DNA from 4 places in the Streptosporangium heterodermiicola genome. Region 3 is predicted to be linked to each of the others. Evidence: riboswitches for the same ligand, from Rfam matches in the RefSeq annotation. Region 3 holds a riboswitch; each other region holds the start of a gene.

Region 1 (7,854 bases), on a different contig from region 3:
CCGTACTCCTCGACGCTCCACACCGAGTCGACGCCGATGCTCTCGGCGCGTTTGATCACCGGGAGCACCTCCCGCATGGGTTCGCCGCCGTAGCCCATGGCCAGTCCGAGCCGCATGCGTTCTCCTTCGGGGTCAGGTTCGAGGTCAGGCGAACGGCAGGGGTTGCCGTACGAGGTCCGATGAGGCGGGCAGCCGGGTCCCGCCGAGGAAAGGGAAGGCCGCCGGGGCGTCGCAGTACAGGCCGGGCACCAGCACCCGGGCGACGTGCAGCCCGGCGTTCTGGGCGTCCGGGGTGGTCAGGTCGGCCGCGTAGGCGCGAAAACCCCGCTCGGTGAGTGAGCGCAGCGGCCCGGTGGTCTCCGGCGGCAGCGATGGTCCGCCGGGGAGGCGCAATCGGTCCAGGGCGTCGCCCTGGAGGCGTTCGTCGAGGTAGACCTGGACGTGCAGGCGGACGTCGTTGACGTCGCGCCAGCCGCGCGTCAGGGCGTCGAGGTAGCGCCGGTCGGCGCGCCGCCGCAGGTAGGGCGGTTGTGCGATGTCGCGGCGCAGCAGGACGCGGCCGGTCTCGTAGGTGCCGACGGCCTCGGTGAAGGCCTTGGCCGCGGCCTGTTGCTCGTCTGCCCGGCAGGCGCTGCCGAACCCCACGACGCGGTGGGCGCGGTCCTCGACGAACACCGCCGCCACGGTCGCGTCGAACGTCGAGGGCACTCGCAGCAGCGACACCGTCAGCCCCGACTCCTCGGCCTGGGCCAGCGCCGTGGCCAGCGGGCCGCTCGCGGGCCTGGGCAGCGGTGAGGCCGGGGTGGTGCCCGCCCACCACGTGGTCACGGCGTCGCGTTCGAGGACCTCGCGCAGCGCCGCTTGCCTGGCCCGCTGCGGGGTCGTGGCGGCGGCGGTCCCGGCGAGGATCGGGTAGTTGGTGAGCGGCTCGGCGCGGCGGGGGCCGGTGAAGTAGTTCACGTACACCAGCGAGGCGGGCACCAGGACCCGCTCCGCGGCGACCAGGTCCTCGGCGGGTGCCCAGGCGATCTCCAGCTCGGGGGTCATCGCGACGAACGGGAACCCGCGCGCCCGGTACTGGTCGGCCGAGTAGAGGGCGAACGCGCGCGGGTCGGCGGCGGGTTCGGCCAGGTCGCGGTAGGCGGCCCGGCGCAGCCCGGCGGGCACCTGGTTGGCGCAGTGGCGTTCGATCGCTTCCCCGAGCGCGGCGGCCCGCGCCGCCTCCTCGTCGCCGAGGGCCGCGCCGCCGGTCACCTCCGTGCCCTCGTCGGGGAAGGCGGAGTAGGAGATCAGGCTGGGCACGACGGGGTCGCCGGGCGCGTCGCGGCGGACCTGTGCGATCACGAGTGCTCCTCTTGCCGGGGCGGGGCCGGGGCCCGGCGAGGGGCCCCGGCCTGGGCGATCTACTCGTCGTCGTCCTGACGCCACTCGAACGGCGAGTCCACCGCCGGGGTGTGGGACTTCAGGCAGTCCTGCGGGCCCTCGGGCTCGGCGAATCCGTGGTGTGCCATGCGCTTCCTCCTTCTGCAGGTGATTTGCACGTGCGAACTACACGCAACACCATAGGCATGGGATCGCGGTGAATTCAAGAATTCATTTCTTCGCCAATGAGCAGTCGTCGCATTTGGAACCGTCCGGCACCCGGTAATAAAGGCAGCACGTGGTGCGCCGGAAGGCCAGTTCAGGGGAGATGAGCGTTCCCTTTCCCGCGAGGTGGCCGCGGGTCAGCAGGTCGGCGACCAGGTGGGTGGCGGGCTCGGTCAGGTCCGGGCGGACGGCCGCTATCGCGCGGCCGGCCTCGGCCAGGGCGGAGGCGGCGTTGCCGTACAGCAGGCCGGGGGCGACCTTCACCCGCAGGCCCGCGGCCAGTGGTTCCAGGTGATGGCGAATCACCAGCTCGTAGAGCTGATCCGGTGATTCGTAGCGCCATCCCACCGGGGCGGGCAGGCGCAGGCGCGGGCCGTCGTCGGCGCGGTCCAGGCGGGTCAGGTCGGGCACCACCTGATGGGTGAGCACGGTGCCCAGCAGCGGCGACCAGAGCCGCGCGGCGTGGCCGAGCTGGGCGATCGAGGCGCCGATGCGCAGTTCGCGGGTGCCGTATCGTGTGGCCGTCGCCTCCACCAGGTCGGTGAAACCGCGTTCGTAGTCGGATTTCACGTCGTGCCACCCGGCCGCATCGCCGCCGATGTGCAGGGAAAAGAACGAGCCGAATCCGGCGACCGTTCCGAGGGCCGTCAGAATCGATTCGGTCGATGCCGATTCCATTTGTACCGAAGCTCCATTCGTGAAAGGCGCACGGTGAACAAGCCGGATGGCGGATCCGGCTTTTCATGCAAAGAGGGATTCAGTTCGTGGGGCGGCTCCCTCCGGTTCGGAGGCTCACCTGTGGCACCCCTGTCTCGGGGTGGAGCGCCACGTCGGCGTCGACCCGGTAGACCTCGGCGAGCAGGGCGGGGGTCAGTACGTCGGCGGGGGTGCCGAGCGCGACGACGCGGCCGGCGTCCATGACGCAGACGCGGTCGCAGAAGGCGGCGGCCATGTTGAGGTCGTGCAGGGCGACCACCGCGGTGACGCCGAGGTCGCGCACCAGGTTCAGCGCGTCGAGCTGGTGGCGCAGGTCCAGGTGGTTGGTCGGCTCGTCCAGCACCATCGTGGCCGGTCGCTGGGCCAGCGCCCGCGCGATCAGCACCCGTTGCTTCTCCCCGCCTGAGAGCCGGTCGAAGGGCGCGTACGCCAGATCGGCCACATCCAGCCGTCCCAGCGCGTCGGCGATGATCGCCTTGTCCTCCGCGTTGTCGCCGTCGAAGGCCCGTTTGTGCGGGGTGCGGCCCATGGCGACGACGTCGTACACCGACAGCTCGAAGTCGCCGCCGCTCTCCTGCAGGACCGCGGCCAGGCGGCGGGCCAGCCGGCCCGCGGGCATGCGCCACACGTCCTCGCCGTCCAGCAGCACCCGGCCGCCGGTCGGCCTGCGCGCCCGGTAGAGGGTACGCAGCAGCGTCGACTTGCCCGCCCCGTTGGGTCCGACCAGGGCCAGCACCTCCCCGTCGGCGACCTCCAGCGAGACCTCGCGGACCAGGTCGCGGTCGCCGACGCGGACCGACACCTCTTCCATGGTCAGTGTCATGTGGAGCGCCTCCGCATCAGCCACAGGAAGAACGGCCCGCCGACCAGGGCGGTGATGATGCCCACCGGGATCTCCTCCGGCGCGATCAGGGTGCGGGCGGCCAGGTCGGCCGCGATGAGGAAGGCCGCGCCGAGCAGCGCCGTCGCCGGGAGGGCCCGGCGGTGGTCGGCGCCGATCAGCAGCCGCACGACGTGCGGCATGATCAGCCCTACGAAGCCGATGGTCCCGCTGACCGCGACGATCGTGCCGATCATCATGGCGACCAGCACGAACAGCGCCGCCCGGAAGCGGTGCACGTCCAGCCCGAGCGAGGCCGCGGCCTCCTCCCCTGCCAGCAGCAGGTTCAGCGGCCGCGACACCCCGATCAGCGCGGCGGTGCCCACCAGGACGGCCACCGCCGGGATCCCCACCACCGTCCAGGTGGTCCCGGCCAGGCCGCCCAGCATCCAGCGCACCGCCGCCTGCGTCTTGTGCGGGTCGTTGGAGGTCACCACCAGGAAGCTGGCCACGGCTGAGAGCACCTCGGCCGTGGCCACCCCGGCCAGCACCAGCCGCACCGTCGTCATGCGCCCGCCCGAGCGGGCCAGGAAGTAGACCGCCACCAGCGCGGCCAGCGCCCCGAGGAAGGCCGCGATCGGCAGGCTGAAGGCGCCGAACACGCTCAGGCCGAACACCACCACGGTGACCGCCCCGACACTGGCGCCGGAGGAGACCCCGAGCAGCATCGGATCGGCCAATGGGTTGCGCACCAGCGCCTGCAGGGCCATGCCGCAGACCGACAGGCCCGCGCCGATCACCCCCGCCAGGACGACGCGCGGCAGCCGTACGTCCATCACGATGGTCTCGCGCACGGGTGTCCAGGTCGGTTCGGCCAGGGCGGGGTGGAGGTGGTGGAGCAGGATGCCCCACACCTGCCCGGCCGGCAGGGCCACCGACCCGGCCGCGACGGCCGCGGTGACCGCCCCGCCGAGCAGGAGCACGAGCAGGCCGATCACGACCGGGTACGGCAGTCCCGGGCGCCGCGCTGGAAGCACGGCGCCCGCGATCGCCTCGCTCACCGGAACCGGTCGGCGTGCAGCTGCCGGGCCAGCGCCTCGACGGCCCCCGGCGCCCGCACGCCGAGTACCACCGACGACAAAGGCAGCACCGCGAACCGCTTGTTCTTGATGGCCGGTACGTCCTTCAGTGCCGGGTTGGCCAGCAGGAACCTCTCCTTGTCGGCCACCGGCTGGTCGCCGTAGTCGTAGATGACGATCCAGTCGGGCGCGCGCTCGGCGACCTGTTCGAACGACACGTCCCCCCACACCTTGTCGACGTCGGCGAACACGTTCTCGGCTCCGGCCAGCTTGATGATCTCGTTGCCGACGCCCTTGCCGCCGGCGGTGAAGGCGGTCTTGTCGCCGCTGTCGTAGACGAACAACTTGACCGGGGCGGCGTCGCCGACCTTGGTCTTCACACCGTCGAGGGTCGCCCGCAATGTGGTGATCAACGGTTCGGCCCGGCCGGAGACGCCGAAGATCTTCGCGACGTTGCGGATCTCGGTGTCGACCAGGTCCACCGACACCGCGCCCTTGGCGCACTCCTCGACGTTCAGGTACGTCTTGATGCCCGCCTTGTGCAGGGCGTCCCGGCTGCGGCCCTCCTTCTCGTCGAAGGTGCTGGCGAAGCCGCCGTAGACGAAGTCGGGTTCCTCCGCCAGGAGGGCCTCGTACGCCGGGTACTCCTTCGAGACGACCTTGATGGCGTCGTAGGCCGCCTTGTACTCCGGTAGCACCTTGTCGTCGAGGTAGGCGGTGCCGATCATCGACTTCTCCAGGCCGAGTGCCAGCATCACCTCGGTGGCGTGCTGGTTCATGGAGATCGCCCGTCGCGGTGGCCGCTCGTAGGTGTTTTTCTCGCCGCAGTTGTCGAGGGTGAGCGGGAAGCCCGCGGGCGCGGAGGCCGCCGGAGCGGCGGCCGGGATGTTCTCAGCGGGGGTGCCGCCGCAGGCGGCCAGCACTCCGGACACCAGGAGGGCGAGCAGCAGGGGAATGGGGCGTCTGCCCGTCATGACGTGTTCCTCTCACGGAATCTGCACAACGGGGCGGATCTGAAAGAGGGAATGCCACAGGGCTTCTCGGCGCGGCCACCGGCTCGACGGGCACGAGAGCCCAGCTCCTCCCCGGGGAAATCCGCCCCAGTTCATCGAGGAGGCGACCGCGTGAGTCTCCTGGCTCTCGGGTCGAGGCTCGTCCCCGCCTTCCCACCCCGGGGAGGGGCAGTGGCGTGGTGGGGATTCGCTCGCCGATCACAGTGGCGGGACCGCGCCGGATTCACACCGGCTTCCTCAGTCCGCGCTCGCCTACGCCGACCATGCTCGCACATCACCCATCAACGACAAAGGCCGCACCACCCGTCAGACCCGGTGCGCCTCCTCACGTTCGACAGGAGCGCTGGCGGGCACCCCGTGGAGCACCTGGGCGAGGACCTCCACGCCCCGCACCACGCGCGGTCCGGGCCTGTTGAAGTACGCCGGGCCGTCCAGCACCCACACCTGGCCCGCGCGGACCGCCGGCAGGTCGGCCCAGCCCGGAAGGCGGGTCAGCGAAGGCCACTCCGCTCGCGTCCGATCGGGCGGAAAGCCGCAGGGCATCAGCAGCACCACCTCGGGCCGGGAGGCTCGCAGCCTCTCCCAGTCGATGGCGGTGGTGTGCTCGCCCGCCTCGGCCAGCAGCGGCTCACCGCCCGCAGCCCGGATCTGCTCGGGAACCCAGTGACCGGCGGGCCACAGCGGGTCCAGCCACTCGATCGCCGCCACCCGCGGCCTCGGCCGGTCCGCGACCGCCGACCGCACCGCCGCGAGCCGCTCCTCCAGCTCGGCGACCCGCCGCGACGCCACGTGCGCCACCCCGAGCGCCTCACCGAGGTGCTCGATGCAGCGCAGCACGTCGGGAAGTGTGCGCGGTTCCAGGCTGATCACCCGCGGACCGGAGTCGAGCAGCCGCACCGCCCGCGACACCCCCGTGTAGGAGACCGCGCACACCTCGCACAGGTCCTGTGTCAGCACCACGTCGGGGGCCAGGGCCGCCAGCCGTTCGATGTCGAGGGTGTACAGCGACGAGCCCCGGTGGGCGGCGCCGCCCACCGCGTCGGAGATCTCCCTGCTGCTCATCCGGTCCGCGGCGAACTCCGCCGCCGTGACCACCGGCACACCCTCCACCACCTCGGGCGGCCAGTCACACTCATGGGTGCGTCCGACCAGGTCAGCGCCCAGCCCGAGCACCGCCACGATGTCGGTGGCGGCGGGCAACAACGACACGATGCGCATACCGCGACCCTAGCCGCGCCCCGCTCTGGCGAGGCGTGGGTGCCGCTGCCCAGCGCGGATCACGGGCCGTGCCGGGTCCGCCACGGAGCCCATCGTTCCGGTTACCGCCCTCTTCTGCCGTGTGATCGGGGTTCAGGAGGGGCGACGGCCCGTCGATGAGGTCACAAGCCTGGCGACCGCGTCGACGACGGGGGTCTGGCCGGCGGTGAGTTCGACGATCGTGCGGCTCAGTGCCGGCTCGTGCAGGGCGGCGTCGATGAACGCCGCGACGTCATCGCGCGGCACGCCTCCGTACTCGATCGCGAGGCCGGCGGTGACACGGCCGGTTCCCGGCTCGTCCAGGAGAGTCCCCGGCCGGACGATGAGCCAGTCGAGATCGGTGCGGGCGAGGTAGACGTCGGCGCTCTTCTTCACCCTCATGTAGTGCTCGAAGCCCTCCGTGCTCTGGGGGCCGCGCCCGGCCTCGGGGAACGCCGAGACGAGCACGAACCGCGGCACTCCGGCCCGGGCGGCGGCGTCCGCGGCCTTCTCCAGGCCCCTGCCGTCAATCGCGGTGGTCATGTCCGGGCCGGTGCCGTGGGCTCCGGCGGAGAACACCACGGCGTCATGCCCGCCGAGCCCGCGTGCCAGCTCCTGCACCGAGTCGCCGACGAGGTCACCTGCCAGCGGCGTCGCACCGGCCGCGCGCACGGTCTCGGCTTGCGCGGGGTCACGGTGCATGCCGGTGACCAGCTCACCGCGGGCGGTGAGCTGGCGGGCGAGCCGGCGGCCCACGCCTCCGGCTGCGCCGATCTGGAACACCTTCATTATCGTGATCTTCCCTTTCTCCGGGCGGAGCGACTTCGAGGCCGATCGCAGCGGTGAACGCCCGCATCGGGCGTCGCCCCCGACGTTGTCAGGCGAGGACGCCTCGGCGGCCCGCGAGCAGCACGATCACCGGCAGCAGCAGGCACTGGGCGGCGATGGCCAGCCAGAATCCGGGCAGGTGCCCGGCGGTCTCGAACAGATGGTAGAGGCCGCCGCCGACGAGGCCGCTCAAGGACGCGCCGATCCCTTCGGCCAGCCGCTGGTGCCCGAAGACGACCGTCGGCGACCGCTTCGTACGGCTGAGCATCTCAAGGGAGTTCTTGAGGAAGAGCACCGAGTTGCCGACGCCAAGAACGAGGATCCCGGCGGCGACCATGATCGCGTTCCCGCCGGTGAAGGCGATCATGCCGACGGCCAGACACCCGAAACCGACCGCCATCGCGTGCGCGTAGCGCATCCGTTCGACCCGTCGGGTCAGGAGGGGCTGCAGCACGGCCAGCATCAGCGAGTAGCCCATCATCGCCGATCCGTAGAAGACGGTGGGCAGCCTGCCCTCGGCGTAGGAGGACAGGAACTGGTAGAAGTGCATGTACAGGTAGAGGGTCAGGGCGGT
Region 2 (7,854 bases), on a different contig from region 3:
ACTCCAGCAAGCCCGGCTGCACGTATCCGGTTTCGGGTGGCTCGTTGTCGTGGCGGATTTGAGCGGCAGTGGCCTCCGAACGGCGCAGGTGCGCATGACAGCTCGCCCGATCTCCCATTCGCGCGTATGCCTTGGCTTGGAGCGTGTGTAGGTCAGTGACCAGGGCTGGACTCAGGTGACCACGCGCGCCGCGCAACGCGGTCTCGGCGTACTGGAGGACGTACCGGTATTTCGCCCGGGACATGGCCTGATTCGCCAGCAGGGCGACCACGTAACCCCCGAACGCCAGGTTCCCTGATGCTTTGGCCATCCGCAGGGCGTGGAACAGGTAGCGCTGAGAAAGTGCCTGGCGGTCGGAGTCGTAGGCACAGATGCCCGCGAGCGCGACCAAGCCACCGGCTGCCCGAAACAGCTCCCGGCCGGTGCGGTCGTCATGACCGCCCTTCAGCAGGGGTGTCACGTTGGCGTTGAGGAAGGCCACGATGCGTGGACGTACCGGCACGCCGCCAACCCGGCGGTACATCTGTTCGTAGCGGTTGCGCGCGTCCTTGAGGATTTGGACGTCATTCATACTCACGGCGCGTGGGCCTCGGTGGGAGACGTCCAGCTCGTGAGGAGGGTTCTCCCACTCGAAGACAGGCGCCACGGCGGCCGGTCCGTCGATCATCAAAGCACCCGTCAGGAAGACCTTGTTGCTGAGATCCCCACGCCACAACGCGACGGCCTGATCAACTGCTCGCGGCAAATCCGGTTCGTCGTGGCCTGTTCCGGTCCGCACCATGCCGATGTCCGTGAGCGACAGGGACCGACGGACCTTGTCCCCGATGATCTCGCAGATGATTTCCGGTACGTCTCCTCTGGGGATCGCCCGGTCTCTGATCCATCGGGCGACAGCGGTGTGGTCGTAACGGGTCGGGCGTCGGGCGGTGGATGTGGCCTTGTTGATGCGCGTGGCGAGCCCGGAGTGTGAGATCCCCGCCTCGGCGAGCAGAGCGTCAAGCAGGATGTTCGGCTCGCTCATGGACCTGCCTTCCGTGGGCTGCCGCTCTTGCACGGAGTGTAAACAGGCTCGCGTGTTCCGGACAGGTCATCTACTCAGGGTGACTGTCACGACTGGATCGCTTTCACACGGGGTGTGAACCGGCTCCCATATCCACGGTCGATCACACGCTTATGCTCCCTCGGCCACGGGCGGTCCACTGGGTACATGAATCCGTCGATGACCGGTATGGATCTTGCCGCGCTGACTCCTGTCGACGCGGCCGAGGAGCTTCGGACCGAACTGGGACGGCTGGGCATCAAGGCTGACGTTCATGACGGGTACGGCCTGGCACTGGTGTCGGTCTGGGTGGGGTTGGTCGTCTGGTGCAAGGACGATCGTTACTGGTGGCGTACCGGCTGGGACGCCCGACGTCACCGGCCCGTCTACGCCTGGCACCCGGCGATGGACGCTGTCCGGGCCGCTCGCCGGATCGCGTTTCGCTATGCGGAACTGCGTGAGATTCATCCCCCGTCCGAGCTGGCGGCGGGGGCGCGTTGTGATCCTGCTTGACGAGTGCGTGAGCCCGCACGTGGCCATGGTTCAGCGGGATCACGTACGGCTGGAATGGCGGCAACCGTACGCGGACTCGGTGCTTGAGCGGGCTCGCCCGGTGCTGTGGACCTGCCTGTGCCGCGCCACGGCCTACGAACTGTACGAGGGTGGCGGGCAGGCTTTCATTCGGCGAACCGTCCAACTCGATCGCAGTCCCGAAGTCCATGACACCTTCATCTATTCGATCAGTGAAGCTCGGGCCGTCTGGACAGGGCTCCTGTCTGGAAGTGCCCGTTAGACGGCGTGGTGGCGTGAGATCTGGAGGGACTCACGCCACCACGCCTGCCAGAAATACACTGATCGCAGCCCGGCGAACCATGTGCGGGAGTGGAGACGGCCGGCGCCAATGCGAAGCACCCCAAAGGGGCCGCGTAGCGGTTGGGGCCGGCGGTCGCAGCGGGCGAAACTTCTAAACTTCCCCGAGATACAGCAGTAAGACGTTATGATCTCAAAATGCCCGACACTTCGAACCACAACGATGCCCGGATCAAGCGATGGCAGCGTCTCCTGGAAACTCGGGCACCAGTTCAGGTTGAATCTATTAAGATTTTCGAATCGGATGTCTTTGAACCACAAGTGATCGAGCTTAATCGGGCAACGGCTGTTGTCGGCTCTCACGGCACCGGAAAGACAGTCTTACTGCGCTTAATAGAAGCTTCTTTGGGCTACTTAATCCCAAGTTACTCACCACCACTATTTGTCGACACTCTATATGGGGACAGAGCTAGCAGCGCACTAAAGTCTATAGTTGAAATAACCGTGAGGAAACTTAATTCTAGGGTAACACGGACTATAGATTTGACGTGGCCAGCAAAACGTCGCCACGAAATATGGAAGGATGACTTTGGCGGCAATTCAATAGCTATCTACAATAGCGCAATTAGCGCTTTCGGTGAATTGCAAATATTGTACGATGACTATCCGCGCAACGGCAGTTTTGTTTCCAAAGAGCGCTCCATCTATCAATTAAGTCGCGTAGATCTCGACGGCATAAGAAATATACTTGGGCGTAACTATGATCAAGTTACCGTTAATCCTGTTGTCATCTCAGAAGGCACTGCTGATACGCACGAAGAGTGCTGCCCCTATGTAATAGCAACCAGCGGCGATCATATTATAGACAGTGGGAAAATGAGCCTTGGAGAAATTTGGGTTCACTATGTTTTAAACTGGACGATGACAACATATTTAGAACCCGGGGATTTGATCATGGTGGATGAGCCCGAGAGCTTCCTTTCCAGCATGGGTCAGCGACCCATGATTGACGAAATCGCAAGGCGAACACTTGCAAAAGAAGCACAACTGCTTGTGGCAACACATTCACCTGAAGTCCTGGGTCGCTTCCCACTTGAAAATATTAGAATGTGCGTCAGGAATGGACAAAAGATCAGAGTAATCACACCGAATTCTAGAGCTCAAATAAGAGATTCCGTTGGCATCGAAACACCAGTAAAGGCTTTCGTCTTAGTGGAGGACGAGTTCGCGAAGACCTTATTTCAGTCCTTGTGCGGAGAGCTAGCACCTTGGTTATTGCGTGAGTTGGAGATAATTTCCGCTGGAAGCGCCTCCGAAGTACTATCTGGAATACGCGTATTCGCACGATCTTCCCAATTCAAATCATTTGCAATCCTAGACGGAGATCAAAGAGATTCGTCGCTGGCAAAAAAGTCCAGCGACCTTAAAATCCTCTTTTTACCTGGCAGCCAAGAGCCGGAGGACGAGCTTTTAAACAATGCGACTTTAGAGTTGGAATGGCTATCTGAAATACTTGCTAGGTCTGTTGACCACCTCCTTTCCGCCATTTCTGACTGTTCCAACCTCGACCATCAATACAAATTGAAGTTTTTGGCAACGCGCCTGGGTCATCATGAAGCTTTTTTGATTCACAGCTTAATTCGCGCATGGCTCCGCAATCCGCAGGTCAAGCAAGAAGCAGATAGCATAATCGCTACGATTGAAGGTGCAAGCCTCTAGGATTAGAATCTGAATGTTAAGCACTGAGAGTCGACAGAAACACACAGTACCTTCGGATTACAGAGCTGACGATACGGCATAGAAAAATGCTTGCATCGCTTGCGTTGCCATAGTCATTCGATGGCAAGTCCCGACGAAGGAGGGACGCGGCAGCCGATCGCCCGACTGAGCGCGGTGATATTCGAAGTGAGCGATCGTCACGGCCTTCGTGCTTACGGCCCCTCATAGGGGAAATGAGGATTTAAAGGCAAACTCACAGTTCGATGAGCCTGTAATACTGGCTGTTGTCGAGGAAAATGCAGTGAACCTTCGGTTGTGCCGAATATCCCAGCTGTTTGCTGCAGCGGTAAGTGGCTGGTGATAGCGCGTTGACGGTCGGCGAGCACATTCGGTACGGCGGGCAGGCTGGTGTGGCGGGCGGCGGGGTCCGGCCACCCGCGCCGGGCGGGCGCGGGACGGGACCGGCCTCCAGGCCGCATGCCCGGCCCCGATGTCCGTCCGGCGCGGGTGGGCGTGCCCCGCCGTGCAACGGCGCGAAGCGCTGACGCCTTAGTTCTACCTGAAGCCGCCAGTGACAATCAGATGATCGTCTCAGAGAATCCGAGAGATACCGAGAACATTGAAATCCATTCATTTAGCATCAGAATTCGGCATCCAAAATGCCAATCTCCTCACAAACAGAAAGATGCAGCTCCGATGAAATTTCAGAAAGTTCCTCCGAAATATCACGTTCAGTCAGTTCTACGAAAGAAGGACAAGGGCTTTCAAAGATTTCATCAGACCAATCGGCGACATGACATATGATCGTTCCGGCAATTTCGGGCACCTTGGTATTTTCCCAGACTAACTTAAAACTTATAGACGAAACCATGGCGTCCGCAAATCGTTCGATTGATTCTCTTCTGAGCTCTGCGATTTTTTCGGCGGAGGAATTCGCTTTCGCCTTCGCGGCGCCGAGCGCTTGTGTGGAAAAAACCCAAGCAGCGAAGTTTGCCCTGAACTCCTGATAGGAAGAGGCCAGCGCGATCTGATCAGATCTCCCTCCAAAATTAAACAAAAGCGGGTTAAGGTTGGCCTTGTATTGCCGCATAGCCTTGCGATCGAGAGGGTTATTTGGGTCGTCGAATCGTGTGTGGCAGTTTGGACATAGGGCGATTAAGTTTTTGAATTCATGCTTTCTTGCTTTTGCCCACGGGATGATATGTGCGATCTCTACCGGCGTGGCACGGCAGGTCGGGATTGCGCAGCGATGGCCAGCCTCGATGAGGACGCGTCGTCGTAGATCACGGGGTATAGCAGGTCGCTTCGTGCTCATAACCGCATGCTAACGATGCACACCGACAGCAAAGGAGGCAACGCTAACCAGGTGAGGTCGGCGGAACAGCTTTGGGTGAGGCTGCCATGAGGTAGGAGATTAAGGTCCGTACTCTAACCGCAAATCGGACTTACTAAATGACTAAACGCGGGCAGGTCCTTGAGCTTTAGCTGTCCGGCTACCAAGCGGGATAGCGCGTGGGTGGCGCTGGTCGCGACCGGCCGAAGAGCCGCAGCGCGGCCAGCGACCGCCCGACGCGCGCAGGCCGCCGCAGGCGGACTGCCTTGACCCTGTAATGAAAGTCCTCGCGGATCGACCCGCCAACGCGATCTCGATCATGTAACTCAGGGACCTACATGGCCGGTTGCCCAGACGTCCCGGCAGCTCAGAGCATCGATCGCTCAATGAGCTGCTACGCCGACCGCTCCCCCGTGAATAGTTGCCTTTGCGACTGAACTAGTGGTAGTTGGTGTCGAACCACTTGGTCATCTCCAGCGGCGCGACCCCCTCGGCGCCGCGGGCCATCGCGAAGTACGGGTCCGCGACCCCGGAAAACCGCTCGGGCACCGCACCCACCAACGCGATCGCGTCCAACACCTGGTCATACAACGAGAACGTGTTGGACGGCACCCCATCCAACCCCGCCCCCGACAACTCCCGCCACACCCCTAGCCGCAAACCAGCGGCCGTCTCTCTCAGACCGGCGGCGTCCGTGCGCCCGGCCCAGTAATCCTCCGTCGCCCGCTTCAACTCGCGACGGCCCCCGATACGCGGGTACCCCAAAACGGTCGTGGTGACCTTGCTCATGGCGTCCTTCCCTCGGCTCATGCCATGCCGACCCACAGCCACGAGCGAGGACATGCGAAAGACGCATCCCAGGCCCTCCCACGAGGCCACGGATCACCGCACACCGGACGGCGCACGAGCGACTGGCAGGTCTTCGGACTCGCGGGCGTCCTACACACTTCCTACTGACCGTCGCTTCCCAGATGCACACACACCCAGTGCCAATGACGGCGTTCGTTCCCACTCACCGCTGCGGGGCAGTCCCGGAATCACACCGGGTTCCCTCTTACGACTCCCGGCACCACCACGGCCCCGGGAGAACCAACCGCGCCACGAGCATAACCCGCCTGCCGAAGAGATCACGCTCCCCCTGGCCGAGCAGCGCTACGCCGGAAGCGGCCACTGACAACTGAGCCGGCACGGCAACGCATCACCACTGTCCGCAAGGCCGCCAAAGAACGGGCTCATCGTGAAGTGGAGGGACTTCATAAAGATGCGTTCCAGGCACCCGGAAGCCGTCTTCGCTCTTCCGTACCGGATCCGGGGGAGTTGATCTAGGCTTGACCGCATGACTGGCTACCTTCAGGTTTCCACCACAGCGGACAGCCGTGATGCGGCGATGAATCTTCTCAGATCTGCCATCCGTGCGAAATTGGCAGCATCGGGCCAAGTCCTCGGACCTGCACAGTCTGTTTTCTGGCATGAGGGGAAAACGGGCGAAGGGGAAGAGTGGCAGATCTTCCTGAGGACGACCGTGGAGCGCTACCCGGACCTGGAATCACATTTGATATCCGAGCATCCGTGGAACAATCCCGAGGTGACCTTCACATCGATCGACGGTGGTTCGACCCCTTACTTGGAATGGCTGAGCAAGAAGACGGCGCCCCCTCCTGGACAGGACTGAATCTGCAACCCATCACCACTGTCCGCAGGATTCCGAAAGAACGGGCACGCCATGAGACCCGATGTCATACGGCGGGTGATGACGCTTCAGGGGAAATCATGGATTGCAGGTGTTCGCGCGCCTGCCGTACCTCCGGGGTGGCGTTCCATTTGAGGGACGCTCGGAGTATTTCGTGAACCCGTTTGTTGACTCTCGCCGAAGCGACGAACGGGAGCGCTCGCGCCAGTTCGTTCATCCGATCGGCTGCGAAAGACAGGTCGGAAGCCCTCAGCGCCGTTTGTATCTGCCGTCCCAGGTACTGTGCTCGGAAAAGCGGTGACCATTGCCCGATCGTGCTGGCCGCTTCGTTCAGCAGTGTTCCGGCTTCCCCGTACTCGCGAAGGTGGCTCAGCCCTATGCCGACGTCACCCGCCAAGGCGGCCTCTCCGAAGGGGGAAAGCCCTCCGACGTTGAGCGCGCGATCAAGCGCGTTCCGGGACGCTGCTTTCTGCTCCGGTATGAGCGCAAGGGAGCGCCCAAGGCGCATGTTCAAAGATGCCTGCTGGCTGCTGGTGATGTCCGGGACCAGTAGTCCTCGCTGGGCGTAGGTGACTCCTCGGGCGTGATCACCTCGGTAGAGACTGACCCGGCTCAGGCTGTCGTACGCGCGGGCCTGGCTCTTGAAGTCCTGGGCTCGGAGTGCGAGGTCAAGCGCGATTCCACCGGTCCGGTCGGCCTGGGCAAGCTTGCCTGCGTCATACAGAACGAGGGTGACCTGATACATGAGTTCAGAAACCGCTTTTTGCAGGGGCTGCTCGCTGACGTCTTTCAATACTCTGTCAACGTGCTGCATGTGACTTGACGCACGCGACATGAGGGGAATTCCGCCAAGTTCATAGCGGCTGCGAGCAAGTGACGTAGCCAACGTGTTCACATAGTTGGGGTCTTGATAGGGATTCGCACTGGTAGAAGGAACGAAGATAACGGATGCGGCGGCTGCCAGAAATTCCCTGCGTTCCACGGACTCCTCCACTTTGGGCGATATGCGTATTTCCCAGCCCACGCGCGCCAGCAGGTTGATGGCCTTCGCCATGCCGGTGTCCTTCTGACCTCGGGACACCTCGGAGACCCATGCCTGAGAAACACCTAGCTCACGGGCGAGATCGGTCTGGGTCCACCCTCGCTGCTCCATGATCGCTTTAAGGGCATCTGGGAAAGTCCGCACATCCACCGAGTGAGCGTATCGCTGTGAGCGATCTTTCCCCTAGCACTCCTATCGCTGTAAGCGATGCCCTTGCCGGT
Region 3 (7,854 bases):
GGAGGCGGGGGCCGCGATGACCAGCCGGGCTACCATTCGATGCCCTTCTGGCCCTTCTGCCCGGCGTCCATCGGGTGCTTGATCTTGCCCATCTCCGTGACGAGGTCGGCGGCGTCGAGCAGCCGGGGGTCGGCGTCACGGCCGGTGACGACGACGTGCTGGCCGCCGGGACGCCCGCGCAGGGTCTCGACCACCTCGTCGACGTCGATCCAGCCCCACTTCATCGGGTACGTGAACTCGTCGAGCACGTACAGGCGGAACGTCTCGGCGGCGAGGTCGCGCTTGATCTGCTCCCAGCCCTCGCGGGCGTCGGCGGCGTGGTCCTCCTCGCTGCCGGGGCGCTGGATCCAGGACCAGCCCTCGCCCATCTTGTGCCAGGAGACCGGCCCGCCCTCGCCGGAGTCGCCGAGCACCCGCAGCGCCCGCTCCTCGCCGATGCGCCACTTGGCGGACTTCACGAACTGGAAGACCCCGATCGGCCAGCCCTGGTTCCAGGCGCGCAGGGCCAGGCCGAAGGCCGCGGTGGACTTGCCCTTGCCCGGTCCCGTGTGGACGATCAGCAGCGGCCGGGTGCGGCGCTGCCTGGTGGTCAGGCCGTCCTCGGGCACGCTGACGGGTTTGCCCTGCGGCATCGTCGCCCTCCCTTCACTGTCGTGCGGCTACTGTCGTACGGCTCATGTCGTGCGGCGCGGTGTCCTGACTGTCCCCACCGTCCCGCCGTCCTCGCTGTTTCGCCGTCCTCGCCGGCCGTTCGTGGTCACGCGGAGCGCCCCGTCCTCGCCGGTCCGTCGCGGTCACGCGGCGCCGCGCCGCTCGCGGACCATCCCGGCCAGGTCGGTGAGATCGTCGAGGCGTACGGTCTCCGCGCCCATCCGCGCCGCCAGAGAGGCGGCGAGGCCGAGGCGCACGTGGCCGCCCTCGCAGTCGACCACCACCCCAGCCACCCCGGCCAGCAGTCCCGCCGCGCGGTGGGACTCCTCGACGGTGCCCGAGGTGGCCCGCCCGTCGGTGACCAGGACCACCAGCGGGCGCCTGGACGGGTCGCGCAGGCGCTCGACCCGCAGCACCTCGGCGGCCCGCAGCAGACCCGCGGCCAGCGGGGTACGCCCCCCGGTGGGGAGCTCGCGCAGCCGGGCCGCGCCGGCCTCGACGGAGGAGGTCGGCGGCAGGACCAGGTCGGCGCGGGCGCCCCGGAAGGTGACGAGCCCCACCTTGTCGCGGCGCTGGTAGGCGTCGAGGAGCAGGCCGAGCACCGCGCTCTTGACCGCCCGCATGCGCTGCCTGGCGGCCATGGAACCGCTGGCGTCCACCACGAACAGCACCAGGTTGCCCTCGCGGCCCTCGCGGACCGCCTCCCTGAGGTCGCCGCGCCGCAGCAGCAGTCCCGGCCCGCTCCTGCCCCGCGCGACCTGGTACGGGGCGGCGGCGCCGACGGTGGCCCGCAGGTGGAGGGAGCCGGTGTGGCCCTCGGGGACCCGGGCCCCCGTGGTACGGCCCAGGGGCGTCCTGGCACGCGACCGGCGCCCCGGGGCTCCCCCGCCGACGCCTGGGACGGTGAACAGCCTGGTCCTGCCTCCGGGCTCGGCGTCGAAGGTCCGCTCGCGGGCCGGTGCTCCCCCGGTCGTCCCCGCCGGTTCGCCGGGATCCGCGGTGGAGGCGGCGGGCCCCCGCGTCCCGGGGCCGGGACCGCCGGGGACGTCCGGGGCCGCGGGCCGGGAGGTGTCCCCGTCACCGGGAGCGCCCGTGTCTCCCGGGTCGCCCGGGTCCTCGGAGGTGGCGTCCCCGGCCTCGGTACCGCCGCCGGGCGCCGGTCCGTCCGGGCCGCCGTCGGGATCGGTGCCCCCCGGGCCGCCGGAGTCGTCCGGGCCCTCCGGGTCCTCAGGGCCGTCGGGGTCGTCGGGGATCCGGTCCAGGAGGTCCTGGAGCTTGGACTCGTCCAGGCCCGGCGCGTCGAAGGGGTCGCGGCGGCGGCGGTGCGGGAGCGCGAGCCTGGCGGCCTCCCGTACGTCGTCGGCGGTGACGGTGGTGCGGCCCTGCCAGGCGGCGTGCGCGATCGCCGCGCCGGCGGTGACCAGGTCGGCCCGGAGCCCGTCCACCTCGAACCCCGCGCAGACGGTGGCGATCCTGAGCAGTGCCGCGTCCGGCAGGACGACCCGGGGAACCCGGGCGCGCGCCTCGGCGATGCGCGCGGCCAGCGCCCGCTCCTCGTCCGACCAGGCGGCGGCGAAGGCGTCGGGGTCGGCCTCGAAGTCCAGGCGGCGCCGCACCACGTCCACCCGCTGGGACGGTTCCCGCGAGGCCCGGACCTCCACGGTCAGCCCGAAGCGGTCGAGCAGCTGCGGGCGCAGCTCCCCCTCCTCGGGGTTCATCGTCCCGACCAGCAGGAACCGGGCGGCGTGCCGTACCGACACCCCCTCGCGCTCGACGTAGCAGGTGCCGAGGGCGGCGGCGTCGAGCAGCAGGTCCACCAGGTGGTCGTGGAGGAGGTTGACCTCGTCCACGTACAGGACGCCCCGGTGGGCGCTCGCCAGGAGGCCGGGTTCGAAGGACTTCACGCCCTCGGTGAGGGCCCGCTCGATGTCGAGGGACCCGACGAGGCGGTCCTCGGAGGCGCCGACGGGCAGCTCGACCAGGCGGGCGGGCCGCGCGGCGCCGTCCCGCGCGGTGTCGGGCCGAGCCACGCCTGGCTGAGTTTCGTCGGGCCGCGGCACGGTGGCGGACCGGGCTCCACCGGGCTGAACCCCATCGGGCCGAGCTCCATCTGGCTGAGCTTCGTCGGGCCGCACGGTGGCGGGTGGGGCGGGCAGGGGCGCCGGGGGTGTACGACCCTCGTGCGGGCCGTCCGGGCAGCCGGGGTCGGGGGCGGCGGGGTCGCAGGAGAAGCGGCAGCCGGTCACCACCTCGACGGGCGGCAGGAGCGCGGCCAGCGCCCGCACGATCGTGGACTTGGCGGTGCCCTTCTCCCCCCTGACCAGCACTCCCCCGACGCGGGGGGAGACCGCGTTGAGGATCAGCGCAAGTTTCAGGTCCTCCAGCCCCACGATCGCGGTGAAGGGATAGCGGGAGTCAGGCACCTTCGGGATCTCCTGTCCGTCTCGTCGAAATCAAAGGGCGCCGGGCGCTCGGGCCGCCATCAGGAGTAGCTGAGCCGCCAGCGCCCGCCGCGCCCTGTGAGCGTCACGCGGGCCAGCGGCGCGACGTCGACGCGCCAGAAGGCCTGGGCGGGGGCGCCGAGGGCGTGGACGACCGCGGCGCGGACGACCGCCGGGTGGGTGACCGCGACGGCCCTGCCGGGGGTGCGGACGGCGAGCCAGCCGGACACCCGGTCGAGGAGCGCGGTGACCGGCTCCCCGCCGTGCGGCGCCGCGCCGGGGTCGCCGAGCCAGGAGGCGAGCGCCTCGGGTTCGGCGGCCTCGACCTCGCCGAGCGTCATCCCGCTCCAGCGGCCGTAGTCGCAGTCGGCCAGCAGCGGGTCGTGCTCGGCCCGCAGGCCGAGCGCCGCCGCCGTCTGGACGCAGCGCAGCTCCGGTGGGCAGGCCGCGGGCCCCGGGCCGAGGTCCCGCGCCATCCCCTCGGCCCGGCGCAGGCCGCGTTCGTCGAGTGGTTCGTCACCCGGGAACGCGGCCCGTACCGTCGCCGAGGTGGAGGCGTGGCAGACCAGGAGCAGGCGGGTGACCCCCGAGGGGGTCGTCACACCGGGCCGCGCCTGCGGGCGGCGAAGGCGAACAGCGCGCCGACACCGGCCCAGAAGACCACCTGGGTCCCTATGGAGGCGACCCTGAAGTCCCACAGGAGGTCGGCGGGGAAGCCCCGGGGCACCTCCGAGATCTCCGGCAGGAGGATCCAGGCCGCGACGACGGGGACCAGGAAGGTGGCGCCCGCCGACAGCCAGCGCACCCACGGTTCGCTCCGCGAGGCGTAGCGGTAGGCGGCGACGGCCGCGGCGACGGCGAGGATCCCGATGACCACCGCGACCAGATAGAGCACGGTGCGCTGGTTGATGGTCTCCGGATCGCCGACGGCCGGAGGGTTGGCGGGATACTTCACGAAGGGGATGAGGACGACGGAGGTGAACGCGGCGGCGGCGAGGGTGACGGCGAGCACCGGTTCCGAGCGGGGTCCCGCACGGCCGCGTACGGCCGCGTAGACGAGGGAGAACAGGCCTCCGATCGCCAGGCCGTACAGGCCGAGGGCGAGGAAGAGCCCGGCGCGCTGCCCGTCCCTGCTGACCAGCGCCTCCTCCTCGTCGTGGGAGTGGGCGGCGGTCCCGGTGTCGTCGTGTGTCCCGGCCGGGGCGGCGGCCGCGGCGGCCGCCTCCTCCAGCGCGATGGCCTGGTCGATGCGCGGTTCGCCGACGGTGTAGGCGAAGACGGCCGCGAGCAGCCCTGCGAGCAGTCCGGCGACGAGGCCCCGGACGATGAGTTTGGTGATCACCTGTGGCTCAGTGGCACGGAACGCCGAGCAGGTGACGCCCGTCGTGCATGAGTTCGTGCAGGTAGTTTCCCGCCTGGGAGATCGCTCCCTGGTCGAAGGTGACCAGGTAGGCGAGGAGCAGCAGCACCGGTACGGCGAGCAGCCAGCGGGTGAGCGAGGGCCATGGGATGGGCTGAACGTGCGGTGCCGAGATCTGGCTCACGGCCACCTCCTCCGGGATTTACGCGTCCCTTTTCGTAGGTCGGTGGCGGCCGAGTGTGACCTGACTTCCGGCTCCGGGGAGCCGGTTACAGTGGCGCGACCGCACCGGAATCTCACCGGATTTCCCTCGCACCGCCACAAAACACCCGGAACGTATCCCGGTTCTCCGTCCCCCGTCAATCCGGGTGTCCGGTTTGCCGGGATCCGGTCGTCACGGGGTCCGGGCACGCCGAGGGGGAGGCGGTCCGGGGCCGGACCGCCTCCCCCTCTCAGGCCCCTCAGGACCTCTTGGGACCTCTCAGCAGGTCACTGCTCGCCGGTCAGCGCCGTCACCAGCTCCGCGGCGGTACGGCAGCGGTCGAACAGCTCGCCCACGTGGGCCTTGGTGCCGCGCAGCGGCTCAAGGGTGGGGACGCGCTGCAGCGACTCGCGGCCGGGGATGTCGAAGATGACCGAGTCCCAGGAGGCCGCGGCCACCGACTCGCTGTACTGGCTCAGGCAGCGGCCCCGGAAGTAGGCCCGGGTGTCGTTGGGCGGCACCTCGATGGCCCGCTGGACCTCTTCCTCGGTCACCAGGCGCTGCATGCGGCCCCGGGCGACGAGCCGGTTGTAGAGCCCCCGGTCGGGGCGGATGTCGGAGTACTGGAGGTCGACGAGCTGCAGGCGCGGGTGCGACCAGGGCAGGCCGTCACGGGTCCGGTAGCCCTCCAGGAGCTCCAGCTTGGCCACCCAGTCGAGCTCCCTGGACAGCTGCATCGGGTCCTCCGCCAGGCGGGTGAGGACCGACTCCCAGCGCTCCAGGATGTCCTTGGTGGGCTCGTCCAGGCCGTTGGCGCTGCGCTCCTCGGCGTACTTGCGGGCGAGCTCCAGATACTCCATCTGCAACTGCACCGCCGTCAGCTTGCGGCCGTCGCGCATGGAGATCTCGTACTTGAGCGTGGGGTCGTGCGAGACCGCGCGCAGAGCCTGGACGGGGTTGTCCACGGCGAGGTCGCGGGTGAAGTAGTTGTCCTCGATCATGGCCAGGACGAGCGCGGTCGATCCCAGCTTCAGGTAGGTCGAGATCTCCGACATGTTGGCGTCGCCGATGATGACGTGCAGGCGGCGGTACTTCTCCGGGTCGGCGTGGGGCTCGTCCCGGGTGTTGATGATCGGCCGCTTGAGCGTCGTCTCCAGGCCCACCTCGACCTCGAAGAAGTCGGCCCGCTGGCTGATCTGGAAGCCCTCGCCCCGGGAGTCCTGGCCGATGCCGACCTTGCCCGCGCCGGTGACGACCTGCCGGGAGACGAAGAACGGCGTCAGGTGCCTGACGATGTCGGCGAACGAGGTGGCCCGGCGCATGAGGTAGTTCTCATGACAGCCGTAGGAGGCGCCCTTGTTGTCGGTGTTGTTCTTGTAGAGCTGGATCGGGGCGTTGGCCGGCATCGCCGAGGCGCGGACCGCCGCGTCGTGCATCACCCGCTCGCCCGCCTTGTCCCAGATCACCGCCGCCCGGGGGTTGGTGCACTCGGGCGTGGAGTATTCGGGGTGGGCGTGGTCGACGTACAGCCGGGCCCCGTTGGTGAGGATCACGTTCGCCAGGCCGAGGTCCTCGTCGGTCAGCTGGCTCTGGTCGGCCACCTCCCGCGCGAGGTCGAACCCCCGTGCGTCCCGCAGCGGGTTCTCCTCCTCGAAGTCCCATCGCGCGCGCCGTGCCCTGGCGGCCGAGGCCGCCAGATAGGCGTTCACGACCTGAGAGGAGGTCACCATCGCGTTGGCCCCCGGCTGTCCGGGCACGGAGATGCCGTATTCGGTCTCGATGCCCATCACCCGCCGTACCGTCATGCGCACCCTCTGTTCGTCAGGGACTGATTCTCTCCGTGGTATCTATTCTCGACCCTAGACCCTTCACTATGCCCGGTGGTCGGACAGTTATGGCACCGAAGCCTTTTCGCCCGTTGCGAGGGGGATCGAGGAGAGCGCGGGGAGGTGTGACGGGGACGGGGATGCGGCCCTTCTCCGCCTCCTGGACTTGACGAACTCCTGAAGCGGGCGCTCGGCCACCCGGTACACCACGTACGAGAAGGCCATCGCGGCCAGCACGGTGACCAGCGCGGTCAGCGGGGGCGGCAGGGTGTCCCGCAGGGCGGGGACGATCAGGACCGCGGCCGGGGTGTGGAACAGGTAGAGCGGGTACGTGAGCGCGCCCAGGACGACCAGGCCGCGCCAGCGCAGCCACCCCAGCCAGCCGAGCGCCACCATCGCCATGAGCACGTAGAAGCCGATCACGGTGGCGGCCACGGCCCACGGGGGCACGGGCATCGCGGCGTAGCCGACGTTCTCGATCCGCCCGGCCACCCGGTCCATCGCCGCGTTGACGGCGAGGCCGCCGCTGATCCCGGCGAGACACCACAGGACGAGCCTGGGGCCGAACCTGGTCATCAGGAAGAACGCCATGCCGCCGACGAAGTACGCGGCGTACTTGGGCATGACCACCAGGTCCACCCAGGCCTCCTCGCTCCCGGCGAAGAACCCGGCCGCCAGCAGCCAGACGCCCATGAAGGCGAGGCAGCGGTTGAGCGTCACCCCCACGATCACCAGGATCGAGATCAGCACGTAGAAGCGGAGCTCCACCCAGAGCGACCAGTAGACGCCGTTGGCGTCGTAGACGCCGAAGGCCCGCTGGAGCATCGTGAGGTTGACCCCGTACTCGCCGAGGCTGAGCTTGGGGTCCAGGGCCGTGGCGGCGGTGAGCCCGTAGACGGCGGCGGTGACGGCCACGCTGACCCAGTAGGCGGGAAAGAGCCGCACCAGCCGGGAGAGGGCGAACGCCCCCAGGCCTCGCCCCCAGATGCTCATCAGGATCACGAAGCCGCTGATCATGAAGAACAGCTCGACGCCGAGGATGCCGAGCCCGGAGACGGTGGAGATCGCCGGGAACAGCTCGGCCGGGCGGTCGCCCCACACCGAGGCGAAGGCGATGAAGTAGTGGAAGGCGAGCACCGCGATGGCGGCGAGGAAGCGCAGGAGGTCGAGCTCGGCGAGGCGGCCGCTTCCCCGAAGCGCCTCGCGGGAGCCCGTGCCGTTCACCGGGCGGCCGGACCGGAATGTTCACGCACGCCACTTGGACGGCGTCTCGATCATTCGGGTTCCCCGTGACGGCTGTCTATTTCTGTCCACTTCTGGGACGACTGTGAAAGGAGATACGGATTTATGCGACAAAGGGATTAAAAACGCCGG
Region 4 (7,854 bases), on a different contig from region 3:
ACCGCGTGCGCCGCGGTCAGGCCGGGCAGCACTCGTACCGGCACGTCCGCGAACCTCGGCTCGCACGCCACCTCCAGCACCGCGCTGGCCATCGCGAACACCCCCGGGTCGCCCGAGGACACCACGGCCACCCTCGATCCGGCCGCGGCCAGCTCCAGCGCGTGCGCGGCCCGTTCGGCCTCCACCCGGTTGTCGGTGGGGTGGCGGCGCTGGCGCGGGTTGGGCGGGACGCGGTCCAGGTAGGGGCCGTACCCGACGAGCTCGTCGACACCGGCCAGCGCCTCCTGCGCCTCCGGTGTCAGCCACGGCCGCCCGGCGGGGCCGAGCCCCACCACGACCACCTCGCCGCGCGCCCTCACCTCGCCCGCGCTCCCGGTCCCGGCGGCTGGCGCGGGGCCCGCCGCGTTGACGGGGCTCGGGATCAGCGCCAGCGAGAAGTACGGGACGCTCGCGGGGTCGACCTCGGCGAGCGGGGCCAGCCGCTGCTGCCCGGTGGTGGCGCGCTCGACGTACCACGCCTCGCCGAGCCGCCCGGCCTCGGCCAGCGCGTCACGGACCTTGGTGAACGTACGGCCGAGTTTCAGCACCGCCGCCGAGTCGGTGGACGCCAGGCGCTCGGCGAGCACCTCGGCCGGGAGCGTTCCCGGCAGTACGGTCAGGACCTCGTCCCGCTCGACCAGCGGCCGCCCCAGGACCGCCGAGGCGCCGCTCACCGACGTCACGCCCGGCACGACCTCGGTGACGTAGCGGTGCGACAGGCGCTTGTGCATGTGCATGTACGAGCCGTAGAAGAGCGGGTCCCCCTCGCACAGCACCACCACGTCACGCCCGGCGTCCAGGTGGGCCGCCAGCCGCACCGCGCAGGCGGCGTAGAAGTCGTCGATCGCCCCCTGGTAGCCGCCGGGGTGGTCGGTGGTCTCGGTGGTGAGCGGGTAGATGAGGGCCTCCTCGACCTGGCCCTCCCGCAGGTAGGGGGCGGCCACCGAGCGGGCGATGCTCCGGCCGTGGCGGGCGCTGTGGAAGGCGATCACGTCCGCCTCGCCGATCAGGCGGGCGGCCTTGACGGTCACCAGTTCGGGGTCGCCGGGCCCGAGTCCCACGCCCCACAGCCGTCCGGTCACGTCGTCACTCATTCTTCCTCACTCGCCATCGCGTTGACCGCTGCGGCGGTCATCGCGCTTCCGCCCCGCCGTCCGTTCACGACCAGGTACTCCAGGTTCGCCGGGTGCTCGGCGAGGGCCTGCTTGGACTCGGCGGCGCCGATGAAGCCGACCGGGACGCCGAGCACGGCGGCCGGGCGGCCCGCGCCCTCCTCGACCATCTCCAGCAGCCGGAACAGCGCGGTCGGCGCGTTGCCGATCGCGACCACCGAGCCCTGGAGCCTGTCGCGCCACAGCTCCAGCGCGGCGGCGCTGCGGGTGGTGCCCAGTTCCGCGGCGAGTTCCGGCACCCGGGGGTCGCCGAGGGTGCAGACCACCTCGTTGCCCGCGGGCAGGCGCCGCCGGGTCACTCCGGAGGCGACCATCATGGCGTCGCAGAGCACCGGGGCGCCCGCGCGGAGCGCCTCGCGCGCCGAGGCCACGACACCGGGTGACCAGCGCAGATCGCTCACCAGGTCGACCATCCCGCAGGCGTGGATCATGCGGACCGCGACCCGGGCGACGTCGGCGGGCAGGCCGGACAGGTCGGCCTCCGCGCGGATGGTGGCGAAGGAGCGGCGGTAGATCTCCGCGCCGTCGCGGACGTAGTCGATCACAGTTCCCCTCTGGCGGCCGCCAGCGCGGCCGCGGTCTCCTCGATGCCGGAACAGGTCAGGCCGGTGCCGTCCAGCTCCAGGCGGTAGCCGTCACCGGTGGCGACCACATCCGCGACCCGCCCCCTCGGACGGCCGCAGCGCCTGCCGCACCCCGCCCAGTGCACGGGGAGCGTATCGGTGCCCGCCCCTCTCCCGGACGGCGGGGCCGTGCCGACGGTTATCGCGGTCGCCGCGTCGGCCTGGACGTCGGCCAGGGACTTGGCGCAGCCGGGGCGGCCGGTGCAGGCCGTCACACCGATCCACGGAGAGGCGGGATCGACGACGAGCCCGGCGGCCTCCAGGCGGGCGGCCGTGCCCGCGACCTCGGCGCGGTCCAGGCCGGGCAGGACCACGCCACGCCACGGCGTGAGCCGGATCTCCCCGCCCGAGGCGGCGTCCGCGAGCAGCAGTGCCGTCGCGGAGGTCAGCCGTCCCAGTGGGATCGCCACCCCGAGCGCGACCCGCGCGACCTCGTCGCCGATGTCGTCCCCGATGTCGTCGCCGTTCCCGTCTCCGATGCCATCTCCGGTGCCGCTCTCGATGTCGTTCCTGACGCCGCCCCCGGTGTCGCTTCGGGTGCCGCTTCCCGGGCCCGCCTCGCCTCCGGCACCGGTTTCGCTCCCTGTCCCGTTCGTGCTCCCGATGACGCCGACCGGTCCGAGGGGTACGACCCGCAGCCTTACCGGGTCGAAGGGCGTCGTACCGGGGAGGTCGAGGGCGGTTCGCACGCGAGCGGCGATCAGGGAGGGGCCGCCGGGGAGTTCGGCGATCCGCCAGGCGGTGACGTCCCGGGTGGCCAGCTCGTCGAGGAACGCCTCGGCGGCGGCGAGCAGGGCGGTCACGGCTCCGTCCAGCGGGACGCGCAGGCCGGTGTCGGTCCCGGCGAGGATCAGCGCGGCCTCGTCCGGCCCCGTGGGCAGGATCCCGGCGTCCGCGCCCAGACCGGCCACGTCTCCCCGGCCGTCGTCGAGGGCGAACATGAACCGCCCCGGCAGGGCGGCGAGGGCGGGGCTGGCGCACAGCCGCCGGTCCAGCTCACCGATCAGCGGTGTGACGTCGACGACCCCGCCGCCTTCCGGATGACCTGAACGGCTTGAACGACCTGGATGGCCTGGCTGGCCTGGATGGCTTGAACGGTCCGGGTGGTCCGGAGCGTCCATGCCACTTGGCCCGTTCAGGCCGTTCAGGTCGCTCGGTCCGCTCGGTCCGCTCGGTCTGTTCAGCCGGGCCGGTCCGTCCAGTCCGGTCAGCGGGGAGGCGAGGATGTTGCGGATCCGCTCGTGCGTCGCCGAGGGCAGCAGGCCCGCCCTCGCCATCCGCGCGGCGAACCCGTTCCCCGTATCGCTCTCCGTATCGCTTCCCGCGTCGCCGTCCGGATCCTCCGGGCCGAGGCCGCGTACCTGGACGTTCGCCCGGGAGGTCAGCTCGATGACGCCGCCGCCGTACGTCGACGCGGCCTCGGCGAGTTCGCGCAGCTGGGAGGGGGTGAGACGGCCGCCGGGCACGCGGACGCGGGCCAGGCCGCCGTCCGCGGCGGCATGGACCTGGAGCGCCCCGGGGCACGCGTCGAGTCGTGATCGTCCGGAAAAGTCGGCAATGGACACTCGAAGGATGTTAACGCCAGTTTCTTGCAACGAACCGGACTGCCGTAGTGTCATCGGTGGCGACGGCAAAGGGAGGAAGCCGGTGTGATTCCGGCGCGGTCCCGCCACTGTAACCGGGGAGCGAACCCCACCCGGGCCACTGTCCGACGACGGGCGGGAAGGCCGGGGTGAGCACCGATCCGGGAGCCAGGAGACTCCAGCCGTCGCGGCCGACGACGACCCGGGGCGAGGACCCCGAGGGAGGAAGCTCCGTGCGCTCTTCGCCGTTCCCCCGCGACACCGTGACATCGCCGTTCCCCCGCCACGCCGTGGCGTCCCTGGGCCGTACCGCCCTGCCTCTCCTGGAGTGTGGCGCGTGATCCTCCTGCTCTCGACCTCTGACACCGACCTGCTGAGCGCCCGCGCGAGCGGCGCCGACTACCGGCTCGGCAACCCCGCCAGGCTCGCCGCAGCCGACCTCCCGCCGCTGCTGGAGGGCGCCGACCTGGTCGTGGTACGCCTGCTGGGCGGGCGCCGCGCCTGGGAGGAGGGGCTGGACGCCCTGCTCGCCGGTCCCCGGCCCGTCGTCGTGCTCGGCGGCGAGCAGGCGCCCGACGCCGAGCTGATGGAGCTGTCCACCGTGCCCGGCGGGGTCTGCGCCGAGGCGCACGCCTACCTCGCCCACGGCGGCCCGGCCAACCTGACCGAGCTGCACCACTTCCTGTCCGACACGCTGCTGCTCACCGGCCACGGGTTCGCCGCGCCCGAGCCCACCCCCGCGTGGGGGACGCTGGAGCGCGAGGCGCGCGACCAGGACGGGCCCGTCGTCGGGGTGCTCTACTACCGGGCCCACCACGTGGCCGGAAACACGGCCTTCGTCGAGGCGCTCTGCTCGGCGATCGAGGACGCGGGCGCGCGGGCCCTGCCGGTGTACTGCGCCTCCCTGCGCACCGCCGAGCCCGGCCTGGTGGAGGTCCTGCGTACGGTGGACGCCCTGGTGGTGACCGTGCTCGCCGCGGGCGGCACCCGCCCGGCGACCGCGTCGGCGGGCGGGGACGACGAGGCCTGGGACGTCGGCGCGCTCGCCGAGCTGGACGTGCCGATCCTGCAGGGCCTGTGCCTGACGAGCAGCCGGGCCTCCTGGGAGGAGAACGACGACGGCCTGTCCCCGCTGGACGCCGCCACCCAGGTCGCGATCCCCGAGTTCGACGGGCGGATCATCACGGTGCCGTTCTCCTTCAAGGAGATCGACGAGGACGGGCTCACCGTCTACGTGGCCGACCCCGAGCGGGCCTCGCGGGTGGCGGGCATCGCGGTGCGGCACGCCGCGCTGCGGCACATCCCGCCCGCCGAGCGGCGGCTGGTGCTGATGCTGTCGGCCTACCCCACCAAGCACGCCCGCATCGGCAACGCCGTCGGCCTGGACACCCCGGCCAGCCTGGTGCGGCTGCTGGCCGCGCTGCGCGAGCGCGGGTACGACATCGGCGCCGAGGACGAGCTGCCCGGGGTGACCGGGCAGGACGGCGACGCGCTCATCCACGCGCTGATCGCCGCGGGCGGGCAGGACCAGGACTGGCTCACCGAGGAGCAGCTCGCCGGGAACCCGGTGCGCATCGCGGCGAGCCGGTACGCCGAGTGGTACGCCACCCTCCCCGCGGACCTGCGCGCCCGGATGGAGGAGCACTGGGGCCCGGCACCCGGCGAGCTGTTCGTGGACAGGTCGCGCGACCCGGAGGGCGAGATCGTGCTGGCCGCGCTGCGCTCCGGCAACGTGGTGGTCATGGTGCAGCCGCCGCGCGGCTTCGGCGAGAACCCCATCGCGATCTACCACGACCCCGACCTGCCGCCCAGCCACCACTACCTGGCCGCCTACCGCTGGCTGGCCGACGGCTTCGGCGCCCACGCCGTGGTCCACGTGGGCAAGCACGGCAACCTGGAGTGGCTGCCCGGCAAGTCGGCGGGCCTGTCGGCCTCCTGCGGCCCGGACGCCGCGCTCGGCGACCTGCCGCTGATCTACCCGTTCCTCGTCAACGACCCCGGTGAGGGCACCCAGGCCAAGCGCCGCGCGCACGCCACCCTGGTCGACCACCTCGTCCCGCCGATGGCCCGCGCCGACAGCTACGGGGACATGGCCAGGCTGGAGCAGCTCCTCGACGAGCACGCCTCCATCGCGGCGATGGACCCGGCCAAGCTGCCCGCGATCCGCGCCCAGATCTGGACGCTCATCCAGGCCGCCAGGCTCGACCACGACCTCGGCGTCGCCGACCGCCCGCACGACGCCGAGTTCGACGACTTCCTGCTGCACATCGACGGCTGGCTGTGCGAGGTCAAGGACGTCCAGATCCGCGACGGCCTGCACGTACTGGGAGCCGCTCCCGAGGGGCAGCCGCGCGTCGACCTGGTGCTGGCCATGCTCCGCGCCCGGCAGATGTGGGCGGGCAGCGAGGCGCTCGTCGGGCTGCGCGAGGCCCTCGGCCTGGCCGAGGACGGCAGCGCGGGACGGATCGGCGTCGACGAGGCCGAGACCCTGGCCCGTGCCCTGGTCGAGGCCATGGAACTGCGCGGCTGGGATCCGTCGGCGGCGGGGGAGGTGACCGCCGAGATCCTGGGCCGTACGGCCGCCTCAGCCGGTACAGGCGCGCCCGGCGCGGATCTCGGGACGGTGGAGCGGATCCTGCGGTTCGCCGCCGTCGAGGTCGTGCCCCGGCTGGCGCGTACCACCGACGAGATCGACGCGATCCTGCACGCCCTCGACGGCGGTTACGTCCCGGCCGGGCCGAGCGGGTCGCCGCTGCGCGGGCTGATCAACGTGCTCCCCACCGGCCGCAACTTCTACTCGGTCGACCCCAAGGCCGTGCCGAGCAGGCTGGCGTGGGAGACGGGCCAGGCGATGGCCGACTCCCTGCTGGAGCGCTACCGCGCCGACACCGGAGACTGGCCGCGCTCGGTCGGGCTGTCGGTCTGGGGGACCAGCGCCATGCGTACCGCGGGGGACGACGTCGCCGAGGTGCTGGCGCTGCTCGGCGTTCGGCCGGTCTGGGACGAGGCCTCGCGCCGCGTCACCGGCCTGGAGCCCATCCCCGCCGCCGAGCTGGGCCGCCCGCGCGTGGACGTCACCGTCAGGATCAGCGGCTTCTTCCGCGACGCCTTCCCGCACGTCGTGGCGATGCTGGACGACGCCGTACGGCTCGCGGCCGGGCTGGAGGAGCCCGAGGAGCTCAACTACGTGCGGGCGCACGTGCTCGCCGACCACGCCGGGCACGGCGACGAGCGCAGGGCCACCATGCGGATCTTCGGCTCCCGGCCGGGCGCCTACGGGGCCGGGCTGCTGCCGCTCATCGACAGCCGCAACTGGCGCGACGACGCCGACCTGGCCGAGGTGTACGCGGTCTGGGGCGGCTTCGCCTACGGCCGGGGCGTCGACGGCGTCCCCGCCAGGCAGGACATGGAGACGGCCTACCGCAGGATCGCCGTGGCGGCCAAGAACGTCGACACCCGCGAGCACGACATCGCCGACTCCGACGACTACTTCCAGTACCACGGCGGCATGATCGCCACCGTCCGGGCGCTCACCGGCAAGGCCCCGGCCGCCTACATCGGCGACAGCACCAGGCCGGACGCGGTCCGCACCAGGACGCTCTCCGAGGAGACGTCCAGGATCTTCCGCGCCAGGGTGGTCAACCCCCGCTGGCTGGCCGCGATGCGCAGGCACGGCTACAAGGGCGCCTTCGAGCTGGCCGCCACCGTCGACTACCTGTTCGGCTACGACGCCACCACCGGTGTCGTCGCCGACTGGATGTACGACAAGCTGGCCGCGACCTACGTACTGGACCCGGAGAACCAGGCGTTCATGGCCAAGTCCAACCCGTGGGCGCTGCACGGGATCGCCGAGCGGTTGCTGGAGGCGGCCAACCGGGGCATGTGGGAGCACCCCGACCCCGCCATCCTGCGCGACCTCCAGGAGGTCTACCTCAAGTCCGAGGGAGACCTGGAGGACGGCGCCTGACCCACGGCCTCACCGGCTCCCCGGACACGGACCGGCTCCCCCGGGGAGCCGGTCACGCCGGGCACCGGATTCTCCCCGGTTCAGCCCAGGGCGTGGTCGAGGTTGAACGCGGCGCTGATCAGCGCGAGGTGGGTGAAGGCCTGCGGGAAGTTGCCGAGCTGCTCGCCGGTCTGCCCGATCTCCTCGGCGTACAGGCCGAGGTGGTTGGCGTACGTGAGCATCTTCTCGAACGCCAGCCGGGCCTCGTCCAGGCGCCCGGCGCGGGTGAGCCCCTCGACGTACCAGAACGAGCAGATCGAGAAGGTGCCGTCCTCGCCGCGCAGCCCGTCCGGGCTGACCGCGGGGTCGTAGCGGTAGACCAGCGAGTCGGACACCAGGTTCGCGCCGAGCGCGTCGAGGGTCGACAGCCACTTCGGGTCGGTGGGGGAGATGAACTTCGCCATCGGCATCATCAGCACCGAGGCGTCGAG

Evidence for each region. Region 3 has a riboswitch for cobalamin ahead of ACSC1Q_RS17600 (CbtB domain-containing protein). Riboswitches for the same ligand answer to the same signal wherever they lie in the genome.
Region 1: it holds a riboswitch for cobalamin, as region 3 does, so the genes downstream of both, ACSC1Q_RS35050 (ABC transporter substrate-binding protein) here and ACSC1Q_RS17600 (CbtB domain-containing protein) in region 3, are expected to answer to the same signal.
Region 2: it holds a riboswitch for cobalamin, as region 3 does, so the genes downstream of both, ACSC1Q_RS06665 (uroporphyrinogen decarboxylase/cobalamine-independent methonine synthase family protein) here and ACSC1Q_RS17600 (CbtB domain-containing protein) in region 3, are expected to answer to the same signal.
Region 4: it holds a riboswitch for cobalamin, as region 3 does, so the genes downstream of both, cobN (cobaltochelatase subunit CobN) here and ACSC1Q_RS17600 (CbtB domain-containing protein) in region 3, are expected to answer to the same signal.

The regions. Positions count from the first base shown of each region.
Region 1 covers NZ_JBPJSR010000022.1:132,887-140,740, reverse strand. Annotated here, with positions in the region: gene ACSC1Q_RS35075 (LLM class flavin-dependent oxidoreductase) at 1-116, opposite strand, end outside; gene ACSC1Q_RS35070 (YcaO-like family protein) at 145-1,344, opposite strand; gene ACSC1Q_RS35065 ((2Fe-2S)-binding protein) at 1,594-2,157, opposite strand; gene ACSC1Q_RS35060 (ABC transporter ATP-binding protein) at 2,345-3,127, opposite strand; gene ACSC1Q_RS35055 (FecCD family ABC transporter permease) at 3,124-4,185, opposite strand; gene ACSC1Q_RS35050 (ABC transporter substrate-binding protein) at 4,182-5,177, opposite strand; cobalamin riboswitch at 5,310-5,508, opposite strand; gene ACSC1Q_RS35045 (cobalamin-binding protein) at 5,523-6,434, opposite strand; gene ACSC1Q_RS35040 (NAD(P)H-binding protein) at 6,567-7,241, opposite strand; gene ACSC1Q_RS35035 (MFS transporter) at 7,330-7,854, opposite strand, start outside.
Region 2 covers NZ_JBPJSR010000002.1:640,318-648,171, reverse strand. Annotated here, with positions in the region: gene ACSC1Q_RS06685 (NsdA family TPR-like regulatory protein) at 1-1,021, opposite strand, end outside; gene ACSC1Q_RS06680 (hypothetical protein) at 1,208-1,552, shown strand; gene ACSC1Q_RS06675 (OLD family protein) at 2,048-3,568, shown strand; gene ACSC1Q_RS06670 (HNH endonuclease) at 4,209-4,883, opposite strand; gene ACSC1Q_RS06665 (uroporphyrinogen decarboxylase/cobalamine-independent methonine synthase family protein) at 5,340-5,690, opposite strand; cobalamin riboswitch at 5,798-6,010, opposite strand; gene cutA (divalent-cation tolerance protein CutA) at 6,238-6,573, shown strand; gene ACSC1Q_RS06655 (helix-turn-helix domain-containing protein) at 6,638-7,783, opposite strand.
Region 3 covers NZ_JBPJSR010000007.1:195,562-203,415, forward strand. Annotated here, with positions in the region: gene ACSC1Q_RS17575 (cobyrinic acid a,c-diamide synthase CobB) at 1-36, opposite strand, end outside; gene cobO (cob(I)yrinic acid a,c-diamide adenosyltransferase) at 30-632, opposite strand; gene ACSC1Q_RS17585 (VWA domain-containing protein) at 795-3,074, opposite strand; gene ACSC1Q_RS17590 (histidine phosphatase family protein) at 3,134-3,694, opposite strand; gene ACSC1Q_RS17595 (CbtA family protein) at 3,691-4,434, opposite strand; gene ACSC1Q_RS17600 (CbtB domain-containing protein) at 4,442-4,636, opposite strand; adenosylcobalamin (AdoCbl) riboswitch at 4,654-4,787, opposite strand; gene dop (depupylase/deamidase Dop) at 4,942-6,459, opposite strand; gene ACSC1Q_RS17610 (acyltransferase family protein) at 6,547-7,704, opposite strand.
Region 4 covers NZ_JBPJSR010000013.1:235,461-243,314, forward strand. Annotated here, with positions in the region: gene ACSC1Q_RS27280 (precorrin-2 C(20)-methyltransferase) at 1-1,133, opposite strand, end outside; gene ACSC1Q_RS27285 (precorrin-8X methylmutase) at 1,130-1,756, opposite strand; gene ACSC1Q_RS27290 (ferredoxin-like domain-containing protein) at 1,753-3,399, opposite strand; cobalamin riboswitch at 3,446-3,618, shown strand; gene cobN (cobaltochelatase subunit CobN) at 3,755-7,384, shown strand; gene ACSC1Q_RS27300 (glycoside hydrolase family 15 protein) at 7,465-7,854, opposite strand, start outside.